DNA from 3 places in the Nocardia sp. NBC_00881 genome. Region 2 is predicted to be linked to each of the others. Evidence: riboswitches for the same ligand, from Rfam matches in the RefSeq annotation. Region 2 holds a riboswitch; each other region holds the start of a gene.
What was found. A riboswitch is a leader RNA that binds a small molecule or an ion and turns the genes downstream of it on or off. The one in region 2 is predicted to bind S-adenosylmethionine.
Positions count from the first base shown of each region.

Region 1: linked by a shared signal. The riboswitch ahead of OH799_RS26435 (aminotransferase class V-fold PLP-dependent enzyme) and the one ahead of OH799_RS22630 (rhodanese-like domain-containing protein) in region 2 are both predicted to bind S-adenosylmethionine.
Region 3: linked by a shared signal. The riboswitch ahead of OH799_RS34470 (DUF1684 domain-containing protein) and the one ahead of OH799_RS22630 (rhodanese-like domain-containing protein) in region 2 are both predicted to bind S-adenosylmethionine.

Region 1 is NZ_CP108798.1:6,139,720-6,147,447, reverse strand. Features, by position in the region: gene OH799_RS26460 (inorganic diphosphatase) at 1-200, shown strand, start outside; gene OH799_RS26455 (crotonase/enoyl-CoA hydratase family protein) at 260-1,081, opposite strand; gene OH799_RS26450 (2-oxo-4-hydroxy-4-carboxy-5-ureidoimidazoline decarboxylase) at 1,264-1,584, shown strand; gene OH799_RS26445 (YbaK/EbsC family protein) at 1,638-2,114, shown strand; gene OH799_RS26440 (flavin reductase family protein) at 2,190-2,741, shown strand; gene OH799_RS26435 (aminotransferase class V-fold PLP-dependent enzyme) at 2,931-4,250, opposite strand; SAM riboswitch class IV at 4,299-4,412, opposite strand; gene OH799_RS26430 (Pls/PosA family non-ribosomal peptide synthetase) at 4,801-7,728, shown strand, end outside.
Region 2 is NZ_CP108798.1:5,304,400-5,312,127, reverse strand. Features, by position in the region: gene OH799_RS22655 (aminotransferase class V-fold PLP-dependent enzyme) at 1-762, shown strand, start outside; gene OH799_RS22650 (DUF456 domain-containing protein) at 930-1,427, shown strand; gene OH799_RS22645 (amidohydrolase family protein) at 1,457-2,332, opposite strand; gene OH799_RS22640 (FAD-dependent oxidoreductase) at 2,417-3,880, opposite strand; gene OH799_RS22635 (hypothetical protein) at 4,259-4,708, shown strand; SAM riboswitch class IV at 4,772-4,888, shown strand; gene OH799_RS22630 (rhodanese-like domain-containing protein) at 4,903-5,319, shown strand; gene OH799_RS22625 (O-succinylhomoserine sulfhydrylase) at 5,316-6,530, shown strand; gene OH799_RS22620 (RpiB/LacA/LacB family sugar-phosphate isomerase) at 6,570-7,022, opposite strand; gene OH799_RS22615 (type 1 glutamine amidotransferase family protein) at 7,164-7,728, shown strand, end outside.
Region 3 is NZ_CP108798.1:8,092,657-8,100,384, forward strand. Features, by position in the region: gene crtI (phytoene desaturase family protein) at 1-327, opposite strand, end outside; gene OH799_RS34455 (polyprenyl synthetase family protein) at 451-1,584, opposite strand; gene OH799_RS34460 (methylenetetrahydrofolate reductase) at 1,771-2,772, shown strand; partial or broken gene OH799_RS34465 (LLM class flavin-dependent oxidoreductase) at 2,833-3,029, opposite strand; gene OH799_RS34470 (DUF1684 domain-containing protein) at 3,026-3,832, opposite strand; SAM riboswitch class I at 4,211-4,304, opposite strand; gene OH799_RS34475 (glycosyltransferase) at 4,768-5,946, opposite strand; gene OH799_RS34480 (LppM family (lipo)protein) at 5,982-6,731, opposite strand; gene OH799_RS34485 (carotenoid biosynthesis protein) at 6,847-7,728, opposite strand, start outside.

The DNA of each region.
Region 1 (7,728 bases), 840 kb from region 2:
GCGACCCCCGCTGGGACCATATCCAGGACCTGAAGGACGTGCCGGAGTTCGAGCTGGCCGCGATCAAGCACTTCTTCGAGCGCTACAAAGACCTTGAGCCGGGCAAGTTTGTCAAGGGCTCGGAGTGGGTCGGCCGTGCCGAGGCCGAGGCCGAGGTCGAGGCGTCGATCGCACGGCTGAAAGACAACGGCGGACACTGACCGTCCGACCGATGAGCGGGGAGCCCGGCACGTCCGGACTCCCCGCTTCGGAGATGGCTTTACTGGCCCTTGAATTCGGGCGCGCGCTTCTCGAACACAGCCTTGACCGCCTCGGCGAGGTCCTCGGAGGGCAGGAATGCGGCGTTCCAGGCCGAGACGTAGCGCAGGCCTGCGGCGACTTCGTCTTTGTGCCGCTGATCCAGCACGTCCTTGGCGCCCTGCACCACCAGTGGCGGGTTCGCGGCGATCTCGCGCGCCGTGGCGTGCGCCGCGTCCAGCACCGCTTCCTGATCCGGGAAAACGTCGTTGACCAAGCCGATCTTCTCCGCGCGCGCGGCATCGATGTCCTTGGCGGTGTAGGCGAGTTCGCGCAGGTGCCCCTCACCGATGATGCCGGGCAGTCGGTGCAGCGACCCGATGTCGGCGACGATCGCGACCTTGGCCTCCCGCAGGCTGAACTTAGCGTCCGCACTTGCGTAGCGGATGTCGGCGGCCGCGATGAGGTCCAGCCCGCCACCGATGCACCAGCCGGACACCGCGGCGATCACCGGCTTGCGGCAGTCCGCCACCGCGGTGACCGACGACTGCATCTTGCGCACCTCGTGCAGGAAGCCGGTGCGCGGCGCGGCCAGGACCCGGTCGGCCATCAGCGGTCCGAACGTGCCACTCATCGCGGAAAGGTCGAGCCCATAGGAGAAGTGCTTACCCGAACCGGTCAGCACAATGGCACGGACCTCGGGGTCGGTGTCCAGCGCCTGGAAGATTTCCGGCAACTCACGCCAGAAATCCGGGCCCATCGTGTTGCCCTTGCCGGGACCGGTGAGCGTCACCTGTGCGACGTGGTCCTTCGTTTCGACCGTGAAAGCCTGCCAATCTGTCATTCGTACAGCGTATCGAGGTGTCCGATGGCCCGTCTCCCGGCTTGCGGAACGTCCGTTGTGCGGACCAGCCTCGGAGCGTGTAAATCCTGTGCAAATTCGCAGCGACGCCCTGGGTCCCGGTTCGCTGGAAGACGGATCATGGTCGAGTCGGCGAAGCGCAGTCATCGGGTTCGGAGGCGCCCATGCTGATGCATCAGGGAATCGGCCTCGACCGGTTCAACGAAATGTCACGCCGGCGCGCGGTTCACGCGCTGTACGAGTGCTGCAGTAATGTCACGTGGGCGGCGAAGCTGACCGAAGCACGCCCCTATGCGGACCGGGACGCGCTGATGACCAAGGCGAATGTCGAACTGCCTGCGCTATCCCAGCAGGATATCGATCGCGCCTTGGAAGCGGTTGTGCATGAACAGGTCTCGGAGCGCAGCCTGTCCGAACTCGCGCGGATCACCCGCGAGCGGATCGCGGAAATGCTCGGTCCGATCGAGGGCTACCCGGAATACTGATCGGCATTCCAACTCACCCGGCGTACTGTCCGCCGTCGCTCTACCCTGGTGGCATGCGCAGGTCGTCATTGCCGCCGGTCGCGTGCCGGGTCGCGGACACCCTCATCGCCCGTGGACATCACGGCCTCATCGTCAGCCAGCCGGCGCCGACGCATACCGCCGCGGATGCCGCACAGGCGCTCGGCGTCGAGGTGGGTGCCATCACAAAATCGCTCGTGTTCCTGCTCGACGACGATCCGGTGCTACTGCTGGTCTCGGGCGCGCACCAGGTCGATTTGGCGAACACCGGCGCGCGACTGGAGGGAACGCTGACTCGCGCGCCCGCCGATCTTGTGCGTGAGGTCACCGGACAGCCGATCGGCGGTGTCGCGCCGGTCGGCCACCCGACCAACCTGCCCACCTGGGTGGACAGCGCACTGTCCCGGCACCGTGAGGTCTGGGCCGCCGGCGGACACCCGAACACCATTTTCCGCACGTCGTTCCCCGAGTTGGTGCGAATCACCGCGGGCCTTCCGATCGACGTTGATTGAATCGCGAGCGATGGCACCACACACCGGACCACCATGCGTCGGCCACCCGCCGAGAATCGGGCGTAGTTTCGTCATGTGACCGAAGCGCCACGGCCTGACACAGAGTTCCAGATCCCCGATGATCTAAGCGGCATCACGGCCGAGCAATACCGCGCCTCCCTGCGACACTATCCAGCGGGCGTCACCGTGGTCACACTGTCCGCGCAGAAGGGGCCGGTCGGCTTCACCGCGACCTCGTTCGCTTCGCTGTCGCTGGAACCCCCGCTGGTCTCCTTCAATATCGCGCACACCTCCTCCAGCTTGTCCGCGCTGCTGGAAGCCGAATCCGTGGTCATCCACTTCCTCGGCGAACACCAGCAGCACCTGGCCCACCGCTTCTCCAGGGCCGCCGAGGAACGCTTCACCGATCGCTCCCTGTGGACCACCCTCGACACCGGCGAACCGGTCCTGCACGGCACCCCGATCTGGCTGCGTACCGCCGTGCGGCAACTCATTCCGATCGGCGATCACACGTTCGTTGTGGGCCTGGTCACCCGGGTTCACGACAACACGGACGAGAAACCCGCCGCCGCCCCGCTCCTCTACTACAACGGGCGCTATTACCGCCCGTCATCGCTGGGCGACTGAACGGGCAGTGCGGCTCGCGACCCGCGGTCGCGGCGGCTCAGCCGCCGTCCAGCGCGGCGAAGTCGACGTCGAGCGGGAACGGGTCGGTCAGACGGAGCACATCTTGATGTGTTTCGGCCAGCCGGTAACTGCGACTGGCCCAATCCAGGCGGTACTCCTGAATAATCTTTACCTTCCGATCCGCGGCCTTCAGCCGAGGAGGCAGGGGGCAGCGCCGGTGGGGGCGGCTGAGGTGAAGGGGCGGGTTTCGGGGGTGGGGTTCCACAGACCGTTGGTGGCGGCGTAATCCCAGGCGGGGCCGGTGCGGACGAGGGTGGCGACCGCCTCGACGAGGCGTTCCACGTCGGCGGAGGTGGTGCCGAGGCCGATGCTGGCCCGGAGTGCGCCATCCAGACCGAGACGGGTGAGCAGCGGGTGAGCGCAGAAACGGCCGTCGCGGACACCGATGCCGTGTTCTGCGGAGAGATAGGCGGCGACGTGGCCGGGGACGAAACCATCCAGCGTGAAGGCGACGATGCCGACGGTGTCGGGGCTGTCGGTCCAGATGCTGAGCAAGCGAACACCGGGAATGGCGGCCAAGCCGTCGCGAAGTCGGTCGGCGAGCCGGTGTTCGTGGGCGGCAAGAGTCTCGGCGTCGATCGCACAGAGCGCGTCACAGGCGGCGGCCAGCGCGGCGGCGCCGAGCACATTCGGCGACCCGGCCTCGTGCCGCTGCGGAGCTGGGGCCCACTCGGCCGCGGTCGTGCTCACCTCACGCACCGCCCCGCCGCCCGCCAAATACGGCTGGGCCGCGTCCAGCCAGTCGCGGTGGCCCACAAGCACGCCCGCGCCGAACGGTGCGTACAGCTTGTGCCCGGAGAAAGCCAGGTAGTCGATGCCCGTCTCGCGCAAACTGATTCGCCGGTGCGGCGCCAGTTGCGCGGCGTCCACCAGAATCCGGGCACCGCACTGGTGTGCGATGGTGGCCAGCCGTTCCAGCGGAAGCACCTCACCGGTCACGTTCGACGCGCCGGTCACCGCGAGCAACGCGGCCGGTCTGCTGCACAGCTCGGCGACCAGCGTGCCGATGGTCTCCTCGACGGTGTCGGCGGCCGCTACGACGCGCCGGCCGTTCCTGGCCCACGGTAGGAAGTTGGCGTGGTGCTCGATATCGAGCACCACCGTCTCGCCGGGCACGCAAGAGGCCAGCAGGTTCAGCGAGTCGGTCGTGTTGCGGGTGAACACCACGACCTGGTCGTCGGCGGCGTCGAGGAACCGGGTGACCGAGCCGCGCGCGGCCTCGTAGCACTCGGTGGAGATCCGGGAGGCGTAACCCGCGCCGCGGTGCACGCTCGCATAGAACGGCAGCAGCTGCTGTACCCGGTCGATGACCTGCGCCAATGCGGGCGCGCTCGCCGCGTAGTCGAAGTTGGCGTAGGTGGTCGTCCCACCCTGCACGAGCGGCACTCGGAGGTCGTCGCCGGAGACCCGGGCGAGAGCGGCGCAGGTGTTGTCGACAGCAGTGGTCATCACGTAAATCCCGTCGGTTCAGGGACCCGCGATCGAAATGATTCGTCGAGTCCGCGCTTGCCGCGCCCGGTCGGGCGTCGGCCCGGTCGTCACCCGGAGCACCCCACCGCGGAGGAGGGTTGCCGACCAACAAGCCGGGGCTTCACGCTGGCACTCATGACCTGACCCGAGACTGGCAGACACGAGCTGGAACTGTCAACCTGGTTCCCCCGGAACGTGCGAAACCGACGCCGCTCGCGGGGCAACCACGACCACAAGTGGACGGGGATCTGGTCGGCGTCGGGGTGAGATCGTTGACCGACCGTCAGCGATTATCTGGCGAACCCCACACACCGTGACCAGACGCTGACTTGCAATAGCGGGCACAGCATCCTTGCAATAGCGGGCAAAGCATCGCCCGCTCCCGCGGACCGGTTCGGTGAACAACGAATCAACTACAACCCGGGTACCGTGGACGATTGGCCAGCGTGGCGTTTGCCCTTTGGTAACCCAACTATGACACAACTATCGGAAGTGCGAGGCCAGTTCGATGGGAGGTGCGCAGAGCACCATGCTCCAGCCCCAGGTTGACGCGACAGCAAGCCCACTGCTGCGAGCCGGCCATGCCCCCCAGGTCCGCACGCTCGTCGACATCCTGACGGCCACCGCACTCACCCACCCGGACGCCCCCGCCATCGATGACGGCCAGGTGGTGCTCTCCTACCTGGAGCTGGTGGTCGAGATCGAGAAGACCATGGCCCGGCTCGCCACGGCGGGCGTGCGACCCGGCGGCCGGGTCGGCGTGCGTCTGCCGTCGGGCACACGCGGGCTCTACATCACCATCCTCGCCGTCTTGTACACCGGCGCCGCCTACGTGCCGGTCGACGCCGACGACCCCGACGAGCGCGCCCAGCTGGTCTTCGGCGAAGCCCAGGTCACCGCAATCGTGACCGCCGAAGGGATCGAGACCACCTCCGCAGGCATCCGAGCGGCCGAGCGGGACACGCGCGACGACAGCTGGTCCACGCTGCCTACCCCCGACGACGATGCCTGGATCATCTTCACCTCCGGCTCCACCGGAACGCCGAAAGGTGTTGCCGTCACCCACCGCAATGCCGCAGCCTTCGTCGACGCCGAAGCCGACCTGTTCCTGCGCGACGCCCCGATCGGTCCCGGTGATCGGGTCCTCGCCGGCCTCTCGGTCGCCTTCGACGCGTCCTGTGAGGAGATGTGGCTGGCCTGGCACAACGGCGCCTGCCTTGTCCCCGCCCCGCGCGATCTGGTGCGCACCGGCGCCGATCTCGGTCCCTGGCTGGTGCGGCGCGAGATCAGCATCGTCTCGACTGTGCCGACCCTGGCGGCGACCTGGCCGGTCGAGGCGTTGGAGGCGGTACGCCTGCTGATCTTCGGTGGCGAGGCCGTGCCGCCGGAACTTGCCGAACGCCTTGCCGGAAATGGTGATTCGAATCGCGAAGTGTGGAATACCTACGGCCCCACCGAGGCGACAGTCGTCGCCTGTGCCGCGCTGCTGAACGGCCAATGGCCGATCCGGATCGGGCTTCCGCTCAACGGCTGGGACCTCGTCGTGGTGGACCAGGCGGGAAACCCCGTGGCTGAGGGCGAATCCGGCGAACTGGTCATCGGCGGGGTCGGCCTCGCGCGCTATCTCGATCCGGCCAAAGACGCCGAGAAGTACGCCCCTCTGCCCTCGGTCGGTTGGGACCGCGCCTACCGCAGCGGCGACCTGGTCCGCAACGACAGCACCGGGTTGGTCTTCCTCGGCCGCGCAGACGATCAGATCAAGCTCGGCGGCCGCCGCATCGAGCTCGGCGAGATCGACAACGCGCTCCAGCGTCTTCCCGGTGTCACAGGTGCCGCCGCCGCGATCCGAACCACCGAGGCAGGCAACAAGATCCTGGTCGGCTATCTGACCGGTCCGACGCAGGACTTCGACACCAAAGCCGCGAGGGCCGTTCTCACCGAACAACTTCCATCCCCGCTGGTCCCCAGACTCGCGGTGGTCGACGAGCTGCCCACCCGCACGTCCGGCAAGGTCGACCGTGACGCGCTGCCCTGGCCGTTGCCCAACTCCGCAGACGACGATGACGACAACGACCTGACCGGCACCGCGCAATGGGTTGCCGAACTGTGGAGTGCGACCCTCGGCGCGCAGATCGGCGACCTCGATGCCGACTTCTTCGACCTGGGTGGCGGCTCACTCGCGGCGGCGCAGCTGGTCACCGCCCTGCGCGAGCGGTATCCGCGGATCGCCGTCGCCGACCTCTACGACCATCCCCGCCTCGGCGCGCTAGTGGAACTGCTCGAACAGACCGCTCCCGCGGTCGCCGTCGCGGACCGGGTGGTGCGCCCGACACCGCTGCCTGCCCAAGCGGCGCAGGTACTCGCCACCATCCCGCTGACCACCCTGACCGGCCTGCAGTGGCTCACCTGGCTCGCGATAGTCGGCAATATCGCGGGCTGGTCGGGCTCGCTGCCGTGGTTGCCGCATCTGTCTTGGTGGTGGACGCTGGCCGCGTTTCTGCTGTTCATCTCCCCGCCCGGCCGCATGATGATCTGTGTGGCCGGCGCCAGACTGCTGCTGCGCGGCGTCCGGCCAGGCCGCTATCCGCGGGGCGGCTCGGTGCACCTGCGCCTGTGGGCGGCGGTCCGGCTGTCGGAGGCCAGCGGCGCCGAGAACCTCTCCGGCGCCCCGTGGATGGTGCCGTTCGCCCGTGCGCTCGGCGCGAGGATCGGCAAGGGCGTCGACCTGCACACGCTTCCTCCGGTCACCGGCATGCTCGAACTCGGCGACGGGTGCAGCGTGGAACCGGAGGTCGACCTGTCCGGGTATTGGATCGACGGCGACGCGGTACATCTCGGCCCGATCACCATCGGTCCCGGCGCGGTCGTCGGTTCTCGTTCGATCCTGTTGCCCGGCAGCAGGATCGGAAAGAACGCCGAGATCGCGCCCGGCTCCGCGGTGTCGGGCAAGGTGAAGGCCGAGCAGGAGTGGGCGGGCTCGCCTGCCGTGAAAATCGGTAAGGCCCAGCACCGCTGGCCACAACACACGCCGGGCCGGGCCCGGCATTGGGTCGGCATCTTCGGCGTCACGTCGGTCGTGCTGGCCGCTGTGCCGATCCTCGGCCTCAGCGCCGGCGGCGCGTTCATCGCCTGGTTCATCCGCGACACCCGCACGCTGGGGGGCGGTGTGGGCCGCGCCTTCGCGATCCTGCCGGTCGCGACCCTGCTCAGCCTCGGCGTGTACGCGGCGGCGACAATCATCGCCGTCCGCCTGCTCAGTATCGGCCTGACCGAGGGCTACCACCCGGTGCGCAGCCGGGTCGGCTGGCAGGCCTGGGCCACCGAGCGACTGTTGGATTCCGCGCGCACCTTCCTGTTTCCGCTGTACGCGAGCCTGCTCACGCCGCTGTGGCTGCGCCTGCTCGGTGCGAAGATCGGCAAGAGCGTCGAGGTGTCAACGGTGCTGCTGCTGCCGAAG
Region 2 (7,728 bases):
CTGGATTTGAGTGTCGTACGAGCCGATTTCGTGCCGATCAGCTGGTACAAGCTCTTCGGCTACCCGACCGGGGTCGGATGCCTGGTCGCACGCCGGGAGGCGCTGGCCAGGCTGCGCAGGCCGTGGTTCGCGGGCGGCACTATTGCGGCCGTGAGCGTTCAGGGTGACTGGCATATGCTGACCGACGACGAAAGTGCCTACGAAGACGGGACGCTGAATTTCCTGTCCATTCCCGATGTGACATTCGGGATCGGCTGGTTGCGGGAAATCGGCGTCGACCTGGTGCACCGCCGGGTCGTGTGTCTGACCGGTTGGTTGCTCGATCGGCTGCGATCGCTGACACACGACAACGGTGCCTCGATGATCAAGATCTATGGACCGCAAGACACGGTCCGCCGCGGGGGCACGGTCACGTTCAATTTCCTCGACCCGGACGGTATCGTCGTCGACGAGCGCTTGGTTGCCACCGAGTCCGCGGCAGCGGGCTTCTCCATCCGCACAGGTTGCTTCTGCAACCCAGGTGCGGGCGAGGGGGCTTTCGATATCCAGCTGCCCATATTGCGGCGCCTGTTCGGGGCACGCCTCCCGACCATCGATGAATACGTCACAGTGCTCGGTCTGCCGAGCGGCGGCGCCATCCGGGTCTCGTTCGGTACACCGTCGAATATCCAGGACGTCGAGCGATTCATCGGTTTCGCCGAAGACACGTACCGGAACAGGCCCGCGACAGTGGACGGCCTGCGACCTCGGGAACGATGCTGACCGGGCTCGCGGCGAGACGTACTCATCGCGAGGAAGGTTTTGTCCAACATCGGATTCACACCGCCTAGGCAGCGCGCGGCGCCGGGCACGGAGAACGGACGACATCGACGTGAGCCGTTGTCTCGGCGGCGTCGCTCATAGTCGCACGCAGGACATAGGCTCGATCTGTGCAAACATTCTCAGATCAGGGGTGGTACACCCTACTCGCCGGCCTTGCCATCCTGGTCGGCCTCGTCGGAATCATCGTTCCGATCCTGCCGGGCGTCATCCTGATCTTCGGTGCTATCGCAGTCTGGGCCTTTCTCACCGGCGGCGCTACGGCGTGGATCGTCTTCGCAATCTGCGCGGCGCTGCTCGTGATTTCCGGGATCATCAAGTACACCTGGCCGGGCCGCAATATGAAGGAAGCGGGTGTGTCCAATCGTGCGGTCTTCGTCGGCGCGATCCTCGGCATCGTCGGGTTCTTCGTGATACCGGTGGTCGGCCTATTTGTCGGTTTCGTGCTCGGCGTCTACCTTTCGGAACTCCAACGCCTGCGTATCGGTCAACAGGCTTGGCAGGCAACGGTGCACGCGCTGAAGGGTGTCGGTCTGTCCATGCTCATCGAACTCTTCGGTGCGCTGCTGGCGACCGGTGTCTGGGTCGTCGGCGTCATCGTCGCCTGAGCGAATGACAGGCGCGGTCGTCACGACCGCTATCGCTCGATGGCGGGGAACGGAATCGTATCTCCCGCTTGGGCTTCGGGGAGTTCTTCACGGTGCAGCCGGAGGGTCGGCGGTTCGGGACGGTACAGCGGCAGTGTTGGGGCCGGGTCGGGGGGGATGACGCGCTCGCGGGCCGGGAGCCGGTAGAAGGCGCGCGCGTTGTCCTCCAGTACCGGGTACATGTCGGTGCCCACCACATCGCAGAGGAGGTCGACGTCCGAGTCCTCGAATGGGCGGCCCGCACGGGTGCCGGGGAGATCGCTGCCGAACATCAGTGCTTCGGGATTCACCGCGTGGATGCGGCGCAGCGTGTCGGCGACGTTCATCGCGACCCGGCCGAAACCGGTGGCCTTGACCCGCGCCCCTCGGTCGACGAGATCCAGCAGGAACGGCAGACCCTCTTCCGACATGCCGAGATGGTCGACCGACAGCGCGGGCAGCTTGGAAATGACCGGTTGCAGCGAGGCGAGCATGGTCCCGTCGATGTAGACCTCGACGTGCCAGCCGACCAGCTCGTATGCCCGCAACGCCTGGAGCGTCATTCCGGTGATGTCGGCGGCGGCGCGCTTGAGGTTGAACCGCAGCGCGCGCACACCGATGCGGTCCAGCTCGATGATCTCCTCGTCGGTGGCGTCCAGGTCTAGGCGGGTGACGCCGACCCAGCCCTCGCCCAGTTCGGCCAGGGCGGCCTTCAGATAGCTCTGATCCGTGCCCTGGAACGAGCCGCTGACCACGGCGCCGCCGCCGACATCGAAGCGCGCCATGCGCTTTCGGTAGTCGGCGATGGTGAACGGGTCGGGCAGGTAGCCCTCGTTCTCGGCCAGCGTGAACCGCGGGTCGAAGATGTGCAGGTGGGCATCGAACACTTGTACAGAATGCCTCAGTGTCGGACTTTCCGCTGCCGCACTGCGGTGGTTGCCGCGGCAGCGGAGCTGATCCCGCCGGGGTGGTCAGACCTTGTGCGGCTCGCTGGCACGGAGCATGTCCTCGCGCTCGACGACTTTGACCCGCTCCCGGCCCTCCGGCTCGCCGAGCGCGCGCTCGTGGGCGTCCAGGCGGTACCAGCCCTGCCAGGTGGTGAACGGGATGCCCTTGCCCTCGAGGAACTCGGTGACGGCGTCGAGCTCCGGTTCGGCGGCCGGGGTGAAGCGCACGCTGTCGTCGAGCAGGCAGGCCACAGTCTCGTTGGCGTCGCCCTTGGTGTGGCCGATCAGGCCGACGGGACCGCGCTTGATCCAGCCGGTGACGTAGGTGGCAGGCAGGTAGCGGTCGGCGCCGTCGGCGTTCTCGTCGGCGATCACGCGACCGGCCTCGTTCGGGACGGTGCCGGCCTGGTCGTCGAAGGGCAGGTTGGTCAGGTTCTGCGACAGATAGCCGACGGCGCGGTACACCGCCTGCACGTCCCAGTCCTTGAACACGCCGGTGCCTTTGACGTTGCCGGTGCCGTCGAGCTGGGTGCGCTCGGTGCGCAGGCCCACAACTTTGCCGTTTTCGCCGAGCACCTCGGACGGGGACTCGAAGAAGTGCAGGAACAGCTTGTGCGGTCGGTCGCCGACGTCGCGGATGGCCCACTGCTCGAGGGTGTTGGCGACCATGTCGACCTGCTTCGAGTGGCGGCGCGCGGCTTCGGAGCCTTCGTCGTAGTCGATGTCTTCGGGGTCGACGATGACCTCGATGGTCGGGGAGTGGTCGAGCTCGCGCAGCTCGAGGGGGGTGAACTTGGCCTGAGCGGGTCCGCGGCGGCCGAAGACGTGGACCTCGACGGCCTTGTTGTTCTTCAACCCCTTGTAGACGTTCGGCGGGATCTCGGTGGGCAGCAGCTCGTCGCCGGTCTTGGCCAGCACCCGCGCCACGTCGAGTGCGACGTTGCCGACGCCGAGGACCGCGACTTTCTCCGCGTCCAGTGGCCAGGTGCGCGGCACGTCGGGATGTCCGTCGTACCAGGACACGAAGTCCGCCGCGCCGAACGAACCATCCAGGCCGATGCCGGGGACGTCCAGGGCGCGGTCGGCGTTGGCTCCGGTGGAGAAGATCACCGCGTCGTAGAAGATGCGCAGGTCATCAAGGGTGATGTCCGTGCCGTAGTCGATGTTGCCGAGCAGCCGCACCTGCGGCTTGTCGAGCACCTTGTGCAGGGCGGTGATGATGCCCTTGATCCGCGGATGGTCCGGTGCGACGCCGTAGCGGATCAGCCCGAACGGCGCGGGCATGCGCTCGAACAGGTCGATGCTCACCTCTGCGTCGGATTTCATCAACGCGTCGGCGGCGTAGATCCCGGCCGGTCCGGCGCCCACGATCGCGATGCGGAGCGGGCGAGTCTCGGCGGTGTGCGCGTCAGGCCCGGAGGAGGCAGCTTGCGTCACCACGGAGGGCCCGCGTACACCGCTTGTTGATCCTGCACTCTGTTCGGTCATCTCTTACGCGCACCCTTATGGTCGAAACAATTAACGACGTCGGTCCTTAGCTTAGGCTAAGTTGACGCACTGGCTTGGTTGCACCCTGTCGGTGCCGACACCGGCGATGCTGGCTCGGGTCTGCACGGTGCCCGGTTCACTGCGACGACGAGCTGCCGATTGGCGATGACAGCTGGCCGCAGTCCCGCGATTCTATCGGGGTGGCCGATGCCTCCCCGCGCCGGTGCGTGAACCGGGTGGATGCCATCGAACGTCACAATCACCGGCTACCCGTTCCTGCGCGCGCTATAGCGACCGTCCGGTCTCCGTCGAGCAATAGGCGTGTCCCGAAGGGGGCCCGAGCGCTCGATACCGGCACCGACCAGGGATCATCGTGTCATGACCGAGCAGCAGCCGACCGCGGGCGAGGACGAAATCATCCAGGTCGATCAGACCGACAACCGCTCCGCGGTTCCTTTCGCCGCGGCCGCGGCGGTCGCGGTAGTCGTGCTGGTCGCGATCGTGCTCGGCGGGATGCTGTCGCCGACTGAGAAGAATGTCACAGATTCCGACCGGATCGTCGCGGCGGTCCGTAACTTCGTCGAGGGCTCCAACAACACCGACACGGTGCCGCCGCCCGGCACCGCCTGCCAGGGCTTCGATTCCGCGCGTTCGCCGCTGGCCGGACAGGCGGGGCCCGGAAAGTCCGTCGAGATCACTGAACTCGACAATCCGATGAGGGACGGCGACAAGGGCAAGGCGACCGTGACCACAAAGGTCGACGGCAACGAGGCGACGGCGACCTGGAATCTGACCAGATCCGGCGACAAGTGGCTGGTCTGCAACTGACCGTTACCGCAGTGCGAACAATCGTTTGACATGGCGACCCGCGTCGGTGCAATCTCAGTCGAAGGTCATGAGAACCAGTGTCAAGCCCCGGCATTACTGGTCGGCAACCCTCCTCCGCGGTGGGGTGCTCCGGGTGACGACCCGGCCGTCGCTTCAACCCGAGCGCGGCAAGTGCGGATACGCAGGAGGTGCACATGAGTTATGCCGGTGATATCACTCCCCAGCAGGCGTGGGAAGTTTTGCGGGATCATCCCGAAGCCGTCTTGGTCGACGTGCGGACGGAAGCCGAATGGAAATTTGTCGGCATCCCCGATACGAGTTCGATCGATCGGCCGACGGTGCTTATCGAGTGGGTCGACTCCACCGGCGCGCGCAACGAAGCGTTCGTCGAGCAGCTGAAGCAGGCCCTGGTGGACCACACCCCGGACGCTCCGGTCGTGTTCTTGTGTCGTTCCGGCCAGCGTTCGATCGGCGCGGCTGTCGCCGCGACCACCGCGGGCTATCACACCTCCTATAACGTGCTCGAAGGCTTCGAAGGTCCGCTCGACGAGTTCGGGCATCGCGGCGGCTCCGGCTGGCGTGCCCTAGGACTTCCCTGGCGGCAGTCGTGATCACCGGCGGTGCGTTCGACCGCCCGCTGCCCGAGGGCGTCGGTCCCGCGACGCTCGGTGTTCGGGGTGGGCTGCGGCGCTCGGGTTTCGAGGAAACCGCCGAGGCGCTCTACCTGACCTCCGGCTTCGTTTACGAAAGCGCGGAGGCCGCCGAGGCCGCCTTCACCGGCGACGTCGAGCACTTCGTCTACTCCCGTTACGGCAACCCGACGGTCGCCATGTTCGAGGAGAGGATGCGGCTGATCGACGGCGCCGAAGCGTGTTTCGCGACCGCGAGCGGAATGTCGGCGGTATTCACCGCCCTCGGTGCGCTGCTCGGCGCCGGTGATCGACTCGTCGCCGCGCGCAGCCTGTTCGGCTCTTGCTTCGTGGTGTGCGACGAGATCCTGCCGCGCTGGGGCGTGGAGACCGTCTTCGTCGACGGCGAGGATCTGGACCAGTGGGAGCAGGCGCTGTCGGTGCCCACCCAGGCGGTGTTCTTCGAGACGCCCGCCAACCCGATGCAGACGTTGGTCGATGTACGCAGGGTGACCGAGCTGGCACATGCGGCGGGCGCGAAAGTGGTGCTGGACAACGTCTTCGCCACACCACTGCTGCAACGCGGTTTCGAACTCGGTGCCGACGTGGTGGTCTACTCCGGTACCAAGCACATCGACGGCCAGGGCCGGGTGCTCGGCGGTGCCATCCTCGGTGCCAAGGACTACATCGACGGTCCGGTGAAAACGCTGATGCGTCATACTGGGCCGGCGCTGAGCCCGTTCAATGCGTGGACGCTGCTCAAAGGGCTGGAAACGATGCCGCTGCGAGTGCGCCATTCGGCGGAGTCGGCGCTGCGGATCGCGCGATTCCTGGCGGACAACAAGGCCGTCAGCTGGGTGAAGTACCCATTCCTGGAATCACATCCGCAGCATGTTCTGGCCACCAGTCAGATGAGTGCGGGCGGCACCGTGGTCACCTTCGAGCTGAAGGCGCCCGAAAACGAGGCGAAGAAGCGCGCTTTCGAGGTGCTGAACCGGCTTCGGATCGTGGACATCTCCAACAACCTCGGCGACGCCAAATCCCTGATCACCCATCCCGCCACCACAACCCACCGCGCGATGGGCCCCGAGGGTCGAGCCACCATCGGCCTCTCCGACGGCGTCCTGCGCATTTCGGTAGGTCTCGAAGACGTCGAAGACCTGCTCGGCGATCTCGACCGAGCACTGGCCTGACCCGCACGCACCGCATGTGCCCAACGGGCCCCTGCAGGGTCAGGTGGTGGTGGTGTGCTCGATCTTGGTGAGATGGGCGATGTTCGCCTGGTCTTCGGGGGTGCCGCTCGGTTCGGTGGTGAACCACGCGTCGAGGATTTCGCGGAGTTCGGCGCTCGAGGTCGAACGGAGGCTCAGAGCGAGGACGTTCGCGTCGTTCCAGGTGCGGGCGCCTGCCGCGGTCGCGGCATCGGTGCAGAGTGCCGCGCGGATGCCCGCGACCTTGTTGGCCGCAATCGAGGCGCCGGTGCCGGTCCAGCAGCAGACGATGGCCTGGTCGGTGCGGCCGGCCGCGACATCGCGTGCGGCGGCCTCGGTCGCCCAGGCCCAGTCGTCGCGTTCGGCGTCGGACAGTGCGCCGTGCAGCACGGCTTCGTGCCCGCGCCTGCCCAACTCGCCGACCAACTCCTCCGCCACGCCTATCCGCTCGTCCGCCGCCACCGAAATTCGCATGTTCCCAGCGTAGTGCGCCTTCTCGTCACTGCGTGGTGGGTGTCCGGCCGATGCTTCTGGGTTTTGCGGGCTCAGCCACAGCGGAACCCGACGGCAGCAGCAATATTGACAGTATGCTGTCAAATATGACAACATACTGTCATGCAGACGAAGACAGTTCACCTGGCCGTTTACGACACCCTGGCCGACTGGGAGGTGGGTGCGGCCACAGCGCACATCAACAAGTCGAGTTGGCACCGGGAGCCGGGGACGTGGCAGGTCAAGACGGTCGGCCTGGCCGCGGAGCCGATCACGACAATGGGCGGGATGCGCATCGTGCCGGACGTCGTGCTCGCCGACCTGGCGCCCGCCGACAGCGCGATGCTGATCCTGCCCGGCGCCGAGACCTGGGAGGGTGCGGAGCTGGTGCCGTTCGCGCGCAAGGCGCGTGAACTCGTAGCGGCGGGTGTTCCGGTCGCCGCCATCTGTGGCGCCACCTTCGGGCTGGCCAAGGAAGGTCTGCTCGATACCCGCAGACACACGAGCAACGTCGCGGAATACCTGCTCTACAGCGGCTATTCGGGCGGCGATCACTATGTGAGCGAGCCCGCCGTCACCGATGGTGATGTGATCACGGCGAGCGCGAGCGCGCCGTTCGAATTCGCGCGCGAGGTGCTCGGCAGGCTCGGCATATATGAGCCGCACGTTCTCGACGGCTGGTACCGAC
Region 3 (7,728 bases), 2.8 Mb from region 2:
CACCCGGATGTCGGCGCCGTCGGCGAACCTGGCGTGATAACTGGGCGTCAGCCGATGGATGCGCAGCGCGGGGACACAGGTCTCCGGGCTCCGGTCGACCGCGGCGAGCGCGTCGGTGATCAGCTCGGGCAGCGTCAACACGGTGGCGCCGGAGTCGATGTCGTAGTCCGCGCTCCGGTAGCGCCCGACCCGGCCCCCAGGATGGTCGGCCCGCTCGAGTAGCGTGACCGTGCGCCCGGAGCCGGTCAGGTACAGCGCGGCGGACAGCCCCGCCAACCCGGCGCCGACGACGACCACACGATCGGTCGGCCCCGCAACGGTCTTCACCCGGCTCTCCTTGTCATCGCCGCGGCGCGCGGGCCGCCGCCGCTCATGTCTCCACCTCGCTGGCGCTCGGCTGCGCCATGACCGAGAACTCGGCTGTGTTCATTGTTCGCTCGCTGCGCTCGCTCATGCGGCGCGCTTGGTTGCTGCCAGCGCCATCGCGCGCAACCGTTCTTTCGCGGCGGGAGTCGCGGTGCTGGTCTCTATGGCGGCCAGGCCGCTTTCGGTGAGTTCGGCGATCCGGCGCTCCACTTTGTCGACCGCGCCGAGTTCGGTGAGCACCGCGCGTAGGCGCTGCACGTCGTCCGCGCTCAGGTCGGTGCCGATGCTGGTGCGCAGCAGCTCGCCCGCGGCCGGGTCGGTGGCGTCGGCGCGGCGCAGCGCTTCGGCCAGCAGCACGGTCCGCTTGCCTTCCCGCAGGTCGTCGCCGGAGGGCTTGCCGGTCACCGCCGGGTCGCCGAACACGCCGAGCAGGTCATCGCGCAACTGGAAGGCGATGCCGATATCGGTGCCGAACGTACGATACGCCTCGACCAGGCCCTGATCGGCGTCGGCGATGGCGGCGCCGAGGTGCAGCGGGCGTTCGACGGTGTAGGCGGCGGTCTTGTACCGATTGATCCGCAAGGCGGCCGCCACCGATTCGTCGGCGCCCGCCTCACCGTGGATGTCCAGCAGCTGACCGCCGAGCACCTCGGTGCGCATGCATGCCCAGACCGGCGCGAACCTGGCGATGGCCGCCGGGTCGAGGCCGGAGGCCTGCACCATGTCGTCGGCCCAGGCCAGCGCCAGGTCACCGATCAGGATGGCCACGCCGGCGCCGAAGTGCGCCGAGTCGCCCGTCCACCCGTGCTTGTGGTGGCGCTGCTCGAAGTCGACGTGCACGGTCGGGAAGCGCCGGCGAGTGTGGGAGGAGTCGATGATGTCGTCGTGCACCAACGCGCAGGCCTGCACCAGTTCCAGCGCCGAGCACACGGTGAGCACCGCCGTCGCCTCGGGGCCATTTGAAGCGCCGCCCGCGCCGAGCCACCCGGTCCACGCGAACGCCGGCCTCGTGCGCTTTCCGCCGCGCAGCACGAACAGCTGAAGCGCATCGACGGCATCGACGAAGACCGGTCCTAGTCGCTCGATTATCTCGCGGCGAGTCAGGAAGAACGCGGTCAGGGCGCTTTCCACGGCGGAGACGAAGGCAGGCGTGCCCGGCTGCGGCACACCGGCATGCGGCGTCTGGGTACCGATTCCGGCAGACAGGGGGGCCTCCAAGGTCGTGCGGTGGTGGCCGCGCGGGAGCGCGGTTCACGGGTGTCGGCGGCGCGAGTGATTCGAGGCCGAGCGGGGGATGGTCGCGCGTTTCGCTCGACGTGGCGAACGTGCTGCCTGGTCCGAAGAATACGCGGGGCGCCCGAATGACCTGACGGCGCTGCCGCCGGTCACCTCTACACTGGACCGGTGACTTTCGACAACGTGCGGGGAAGCTCGACCCCTGGCCGGCCGTCCCGGACGCACCCGAACGTCTCTGGAACACCGTCGGTTGTGCAGAGTCTGCGGGACCACGCGGGGAGCGCGGTGCCGTTCTCTGTGGAGTTCAATCCGCCCCGGGACGCCGCCGCCGAGGCGCGGTTGTGGCGTGCCGTGCGCCAGTTCGAGTGCATGCACCCCGCGTTCGTGTCGATGACCTACGGTGCGGGCGGTTCCACCCGTGACCGCACCGTGCGCATCACAGGAGAGCTCGCGCAGGAGACCACCCTGCTGCCGGTCGCGCACCTGACCGCGGTGGAGCACAGCGTCGCCGAGCTGCGTTCGCTGGTCGGCGCGTACGCCGACTCCGGGATTCGCAACATCCTGGTGTTGCGCGGCGACCCGCCAGGCGATCCGCTCGGCGAGTGGCACAAGCATCCCGACGGCGTTTCCTACGCAGAAGAGCTGGTGCGCATCGTGCGCGACCTAGGTGACTTCCACGTCGGCGTCGCGTCGTTCCCGCAGGGCCACCACCGCTCGCCCGACCTGGCAACCGACACCACGTTCCTGGCCGCGAAACTGCGTGCGGGCGCGGAGTATTCGATCACGCAGATGTTCTTCGACGTCGAGCACTACCTGCGCTTGCGCGACCGGGTCGCGGCGTTCGACCCGGTCGAGGGCGCCAAGCCGATCATCCCCGAGCTGATGCCGATCACCTCGCTGCGCACCGTGCAGCGTGCCGAAGAACTATGCGGCAGGCCGCTGCCCGCCGCCGTCCTGGAGCGGTTGCGCAAGGCAGCGGGCGACGGCTCCGAGGAGAACGCCGCCGCGGTGCGCTCCGCCGGCATCGAGATCGCCACCGAGATGGGGCAGCGGCTGATCGACGAAGGCGCGCCCTGTCTGCACTTCATCACCCTCAACTTCGCCAAGGCGACCAGCGAGGTGCTCACCAATCTCGGCTACGGCGTCACCGCCGCACCGATCAGCGCCTGAGTCCTCGCTTCCGGCGGCGTGGCCGCCCGAATCCGGGCCCAGCGCGACGAAAGCCGGTGCGGCCGCCGCGCCCAGACCGATGAGCGTGATCGACGACGATCCGCCACCGAGACGAAGTGATGCTCGTCGAGCCAGTATCGGTGGTAGCCCCATCGTTCGGCGTGCCGCGCCAGCTCGATCGCGTTGCGCAGCGCCTGCTGCGGTGTCGATCACGCGCTGATCGGGGACGGGTCGAGGACTGATAGCGGAACGGTCATGCGGCCCGCCCCTGCGTCGGGTCCTGTTCACCCGCCTCGATGGCCACCCGCAGCCGGTTCTGCGCTGGCGCTACCGGGCAGGTCGCGAAATCGGTGAAAGCGCACGGCAGGTTCGCCGCCCTGTTGAAGTCGAGCGACACCGTGCCGTCCACCTCTGGTGCGCCCACGGCCAGTGAGCGTGCCACGGGGTAGGTGGTGACACCACTGGTGGCGTCGGTGAACAGCAGCCGCAGGTTGTCCGGGGTGCCGAACGCGACAGCCCGCTCGGTGACCTCGCCGACGGTGAATTCGATGGTGCCCGAGGCGATGTGGTAGTGCTCCAGCCCGTCGACCACCGCGCCGGTGGTCACTGTCTGCTGTTCGTCGAACGGCGTGAACCGGCCGGACACCACCCAACGTGGATTGGGCGCGTAGGTCGGGATGCCGTCGAAGCCGAGCAGATCCGGCGCTGCCGGATCGTGTACACGGACGGCGTAGCGGCCGGTCCGGCGGATCACCTCGAGCACCCGGTCCTCATGCAGCACAGAAACTCCCGGCGCACCCTCGGCGGGCCGGACGATCTGCACACCCGCGATGCCGCGGCCGTCGTACTCCAGTCGGTCGGCGGGCTGTGCGGTGATGAAGACTTTGTCGTCGGTGACCCACCAGGTGCCCGGCACGTCCGGCAGCCGCTCGGGCCGGTCGGTGAGCCAGTGCAGTCCGGTCAGACTGAGAATGCCGACCGGATCGCGCAGCTGGTCCTCGCGTGCGTGGTGCCAGCGCGCCCACTCGATCTCGAAAACGCTGGTGATGCTGGTGGTCATGACGCTCGGGCTCCTTCGTGGGCGGTGGTGCGATGGTGGGTATGGCGCAGGCTGGGTGGTCGCACGAGGTGACTCCCTCGGCGTGTGAGTCGTCGCGCTGGCGCTTCGGAGGGCGTTCTCGAGCGCGTGCTGGGTCCGGACCGCCTAGCCCGGCTTCGCCGGGGGCGGCATCCGGTGTGGCGAACGCACTCATGACGGAGTCCTTCTGGGGGAACGAAAAGACAGCGCCGGGAGCGGCGGTCGCATCACCCGGCCAGCGACGGGTGCACGGGCTGACTGCGGGAGGATCAGCTACGACAGCTCGCGGAGGTGACTGTGCACTGGTCGATGTGGCGACGGCCCCAGTGCTGGCCGTGGGCAGGGATGATCACTTCAATTCCTCCATCGATCCCGGCGGAAGCACCCGCACCCGGTGACCGGGGGGTTGCTGCGACGTCGATGAGCCAGGTCTCTCGGTCGCTCTGGATGGTTGATGCCGACCCTCGGTCAGCCGATCCCAGGGTCGAGTCGAATTATCATGCCCAGTAAGTTGGCTCTGGAACAAGAGAAGTAATCACCGTGAACGTAGACCTTGCTGCTCGCGGATTCATCGGATCTTTGTAGTAGCCAGATGTGCGCTGATGCCAGGGGTGAACATCTCCGTCGCGTAAGCCCGGGGAACGGGTCGCCGAATGTCATGAGTCCGATGCAGCATACGGCCTTTGCCGGTGGTGGGAGACCACGGCCGCGCGCGTGCGACATCGGCCTGTACCGGTTACTCGACCGCGGCGGCGTTCTGCCTCGACAGCACTCCTTCTACGTCGCCCGACGGTGGCGGGAGCCCCTTTGCCAGGTACCGCTTCTTCCCGCCGACGGTCGGCGTCACCGCAGTCCCGTGACCGTCCGGCCGCGCGGAACGCGTCCTCCGCCGCGGGGTGTGCTTTCGGCGGGGCCCGCTACCCGGTCGCCGATCCGAGTGGGCGGCCTTTCCAGCGCAAAATGCCCTGGCGGCGGGCGCGGCGCGAGCGCGCCCACAGCAGAAGATACGCCCCGATCGAGAGCGGATGCGCTAGGGCGGCAACGACGTCCGTGCCCGAGAGCGGGCCGCCGGTCTCCGTGGAACGGGCAAGCAGCCTGCTCGTGACGGCGGCGAGATAGCCGAGCAAGCCCATGCGGCGGACCGCGCCTTTGCCGAGCATCGCGGCCGCCGGTGGCACCCAATAGGTCACGGCGGCGAGTAGTGCCACCGCCGCCCCGCCGGGAACGGTGCCGCCATAGGCCGACCACAGCCAGCGGGTGTAGCCCGCGTCGAGTTCGGCCGCGCCTCGGTACATCCTGGTTCGCGCCATCGGCCCCGCGGCCACCACTGCGGTGGAATGCTCGGCCCGGCGCAGAATCCGGGCGAGATCGAGGTCTTCGGTCACAGCCGCGGCCACCGCCGCGTGCCCCCCGATGGCGCGGTAAGCGGCGTTGTCGAACACCAGGAACTGGCCGCAGGCCACCGCCGTGGACGGACGCGGGCTGCGATTGGCGGCGGCGATGGGCAGCGTCGTGGCCCAGGACCAGCACAGCAGCGGTTGCACCACAGCTTCGGCCACCGACCCGGCCAGCTGCAGCGGCCAAGGCGACACCAAGCCGACATGCCGCCTGCGCAATTCGCCGACCGCCGCCGCGATGGCGGCGGGCGCGAGGCGCACATCGGCGTCCAGGAAGACCAGCACCGGCGTGTGCACCTCCTCGGCCAGCCGGGCGCATGCGGCGGCCTTGCCGGTCCAGGCGGGTGAGGGTTCCGACTCGGTGCGCAGCAGGGTGAATCGCGGGTCGCCGCCGATCGCCGCGCTCGCGGCAGCGGAGGTGTCGTCGCTCGACGCGTCGTCGAGGATACGCACGGACATGCGCGGGATGCGCACCTGGACGCGCAGATCAGCGATCAATCCGGGTAGGCGATCGGCCTCGTCGCGTGCCGGGACGCACACCGTGACCGGCTCGATCACTGTCGTAGGCGTATCGACCAACCGGCGTACGGTGATTCGGTTGTACAGGGCGATTCCCGCGCCCAGCGCCGCGAGCGCGGCGGCGCACGTCACTGGGATCGACGCCGTGGGCGACGTATACGGACGATCGGCACTCACCATGTGCGCCACGCTATCCCGGCGCACCGACCAACCGCTCAGCGATTCTGTGTCACCGAGCGCCACCAGCGGCTCAGGGAGAAACCGACTTCCGGTGCGCCGGGCGCGGCGGGGTTGCGATCCATGTATGCCATAGCGGCGATGATGGCGGCCACGGCCAGGGTGATGCCGCCGACAATGCCTGCCCAGCCCGCGAACGAGCGGGTGTTCGGATCGGCGTAGCTGACCTCGGCGCGCAGCGTGGAGACGTCGCCGGGCGGCAATTTCCAGGACACGATGTTGTCGCCCTCGCGGCTGCCGTTGGTCTTCGCGACGCGGGCCGGGAACGCGATGGTGAACTGCACGTCGGAACCGTGCGGCGGAACAGATTTCAGATCGACCCGGCCGGTGAGGCTGACCAGGTCGCCGGTGCGCTGGAACTGCAGCTGGAACATCCCCTGGGTCTGCTCGGACAGCTGCCCGAGCTGCTGCACCTCACCGAACGACAGATCGTCGAAGAACACCTGACTGCCGGTATAGCCGTCCTGCGCGTACGCCTCCACCCGCACCTTCGCGGCGAGCGTCTCGGGCGCCTTCAGCTGCGGGCCCTTGTCGTTGGGGTCCGCGGGCACGACGGCGGCTACGATCCGGCCGGAAACCCGGTCGTTGGACGACAGACCCATCGAGACCTGGACCCGCAAGCAGCCCGCGAGTACCGGGGTCAGCAACGCGGCGAGCAGCACGGCCGCGGCGATGCGCACGCCGCGGCGTGGTGTCCGCCGCTGCGGAAGTACCGGGGCATCGGGCATCGTGGTGACGGGACTCGGCTGCACGGGTGTCATCGTGCCAGGCCAGATGCCCGGAATGCCACGCGACGGTCGCAATCCGCGCGTCGGTGTGGCGCGGCCGGCGCATCGGGTCAGGTCAGCGCCGCGTTCGGGCGGACAGAACCAGCAGCGGGACGCCGAGCACACCCATACCGACAAGGCCATACCACCCGGAATGCGGAAGGCCCAGGAACGCCACGTGGGCAAGCGCCGATCCGAGCCAGGTCCACAGGAACATCGCGGCCGGGACGGCGACCGTGGTCACGCGGCCACCGGCCTGCGGTGCCGGGGCGGCATCGGGCGCCGCGTGCTCCCACACCGCGAGCAGACCGGCCATGATGAGCGCGACGCCGAACCACCCCAGATAGTTCGTGTACGGGATCGGGCCGAGGCCAGGCAGCCCCGAGTCGGTGTCGCACCAGGTCCAGTGCGCGTCGGCGACCATCTGCGGGTCGAGGAACAGGTCCCAGCCCGCCGCGCCGACCGCGGTCAGTGCGATCCGCGAGGCCGTTCGCCGGGACACCATCCCGGCCACCACCCACACCGGGTATACCCCGCCGGTCCAGGCCAGCGCGACGATCAGTGGCACCCCGAACAACGCGGGACCGAGACGGTCGAGCGCGTACTCGTAGCAGCCGAACGGCACCCCCGTCGCCGTGCCGACCACCTCGGCCAGCAGTCCGAGCCCGGAAACGAGCACCAAGAACCCGACGGCGTAGCGAATTCCCCGGATTGCTGTGGCATGGGCCAGCGCGGTTCCCGCGGAGAGCAGCACGATCACGACCGTGATCCGGTCACGCGCGTCGCCGGAGGTCAGCGGATAGCCGATCTGCGCGCAGACCGTCAGCGCGGCACAGGCCAGCGGCAACAAATGGCGCGCCGAGCGAGGTCCGAGCGAGTGGTCGGGGCCGGTCCCGGTGGTTTCCGCCTTGTGGTCGAGCGACGGCTCGGCCGCCCCGAGGCGCCCACTCGGTGTCGG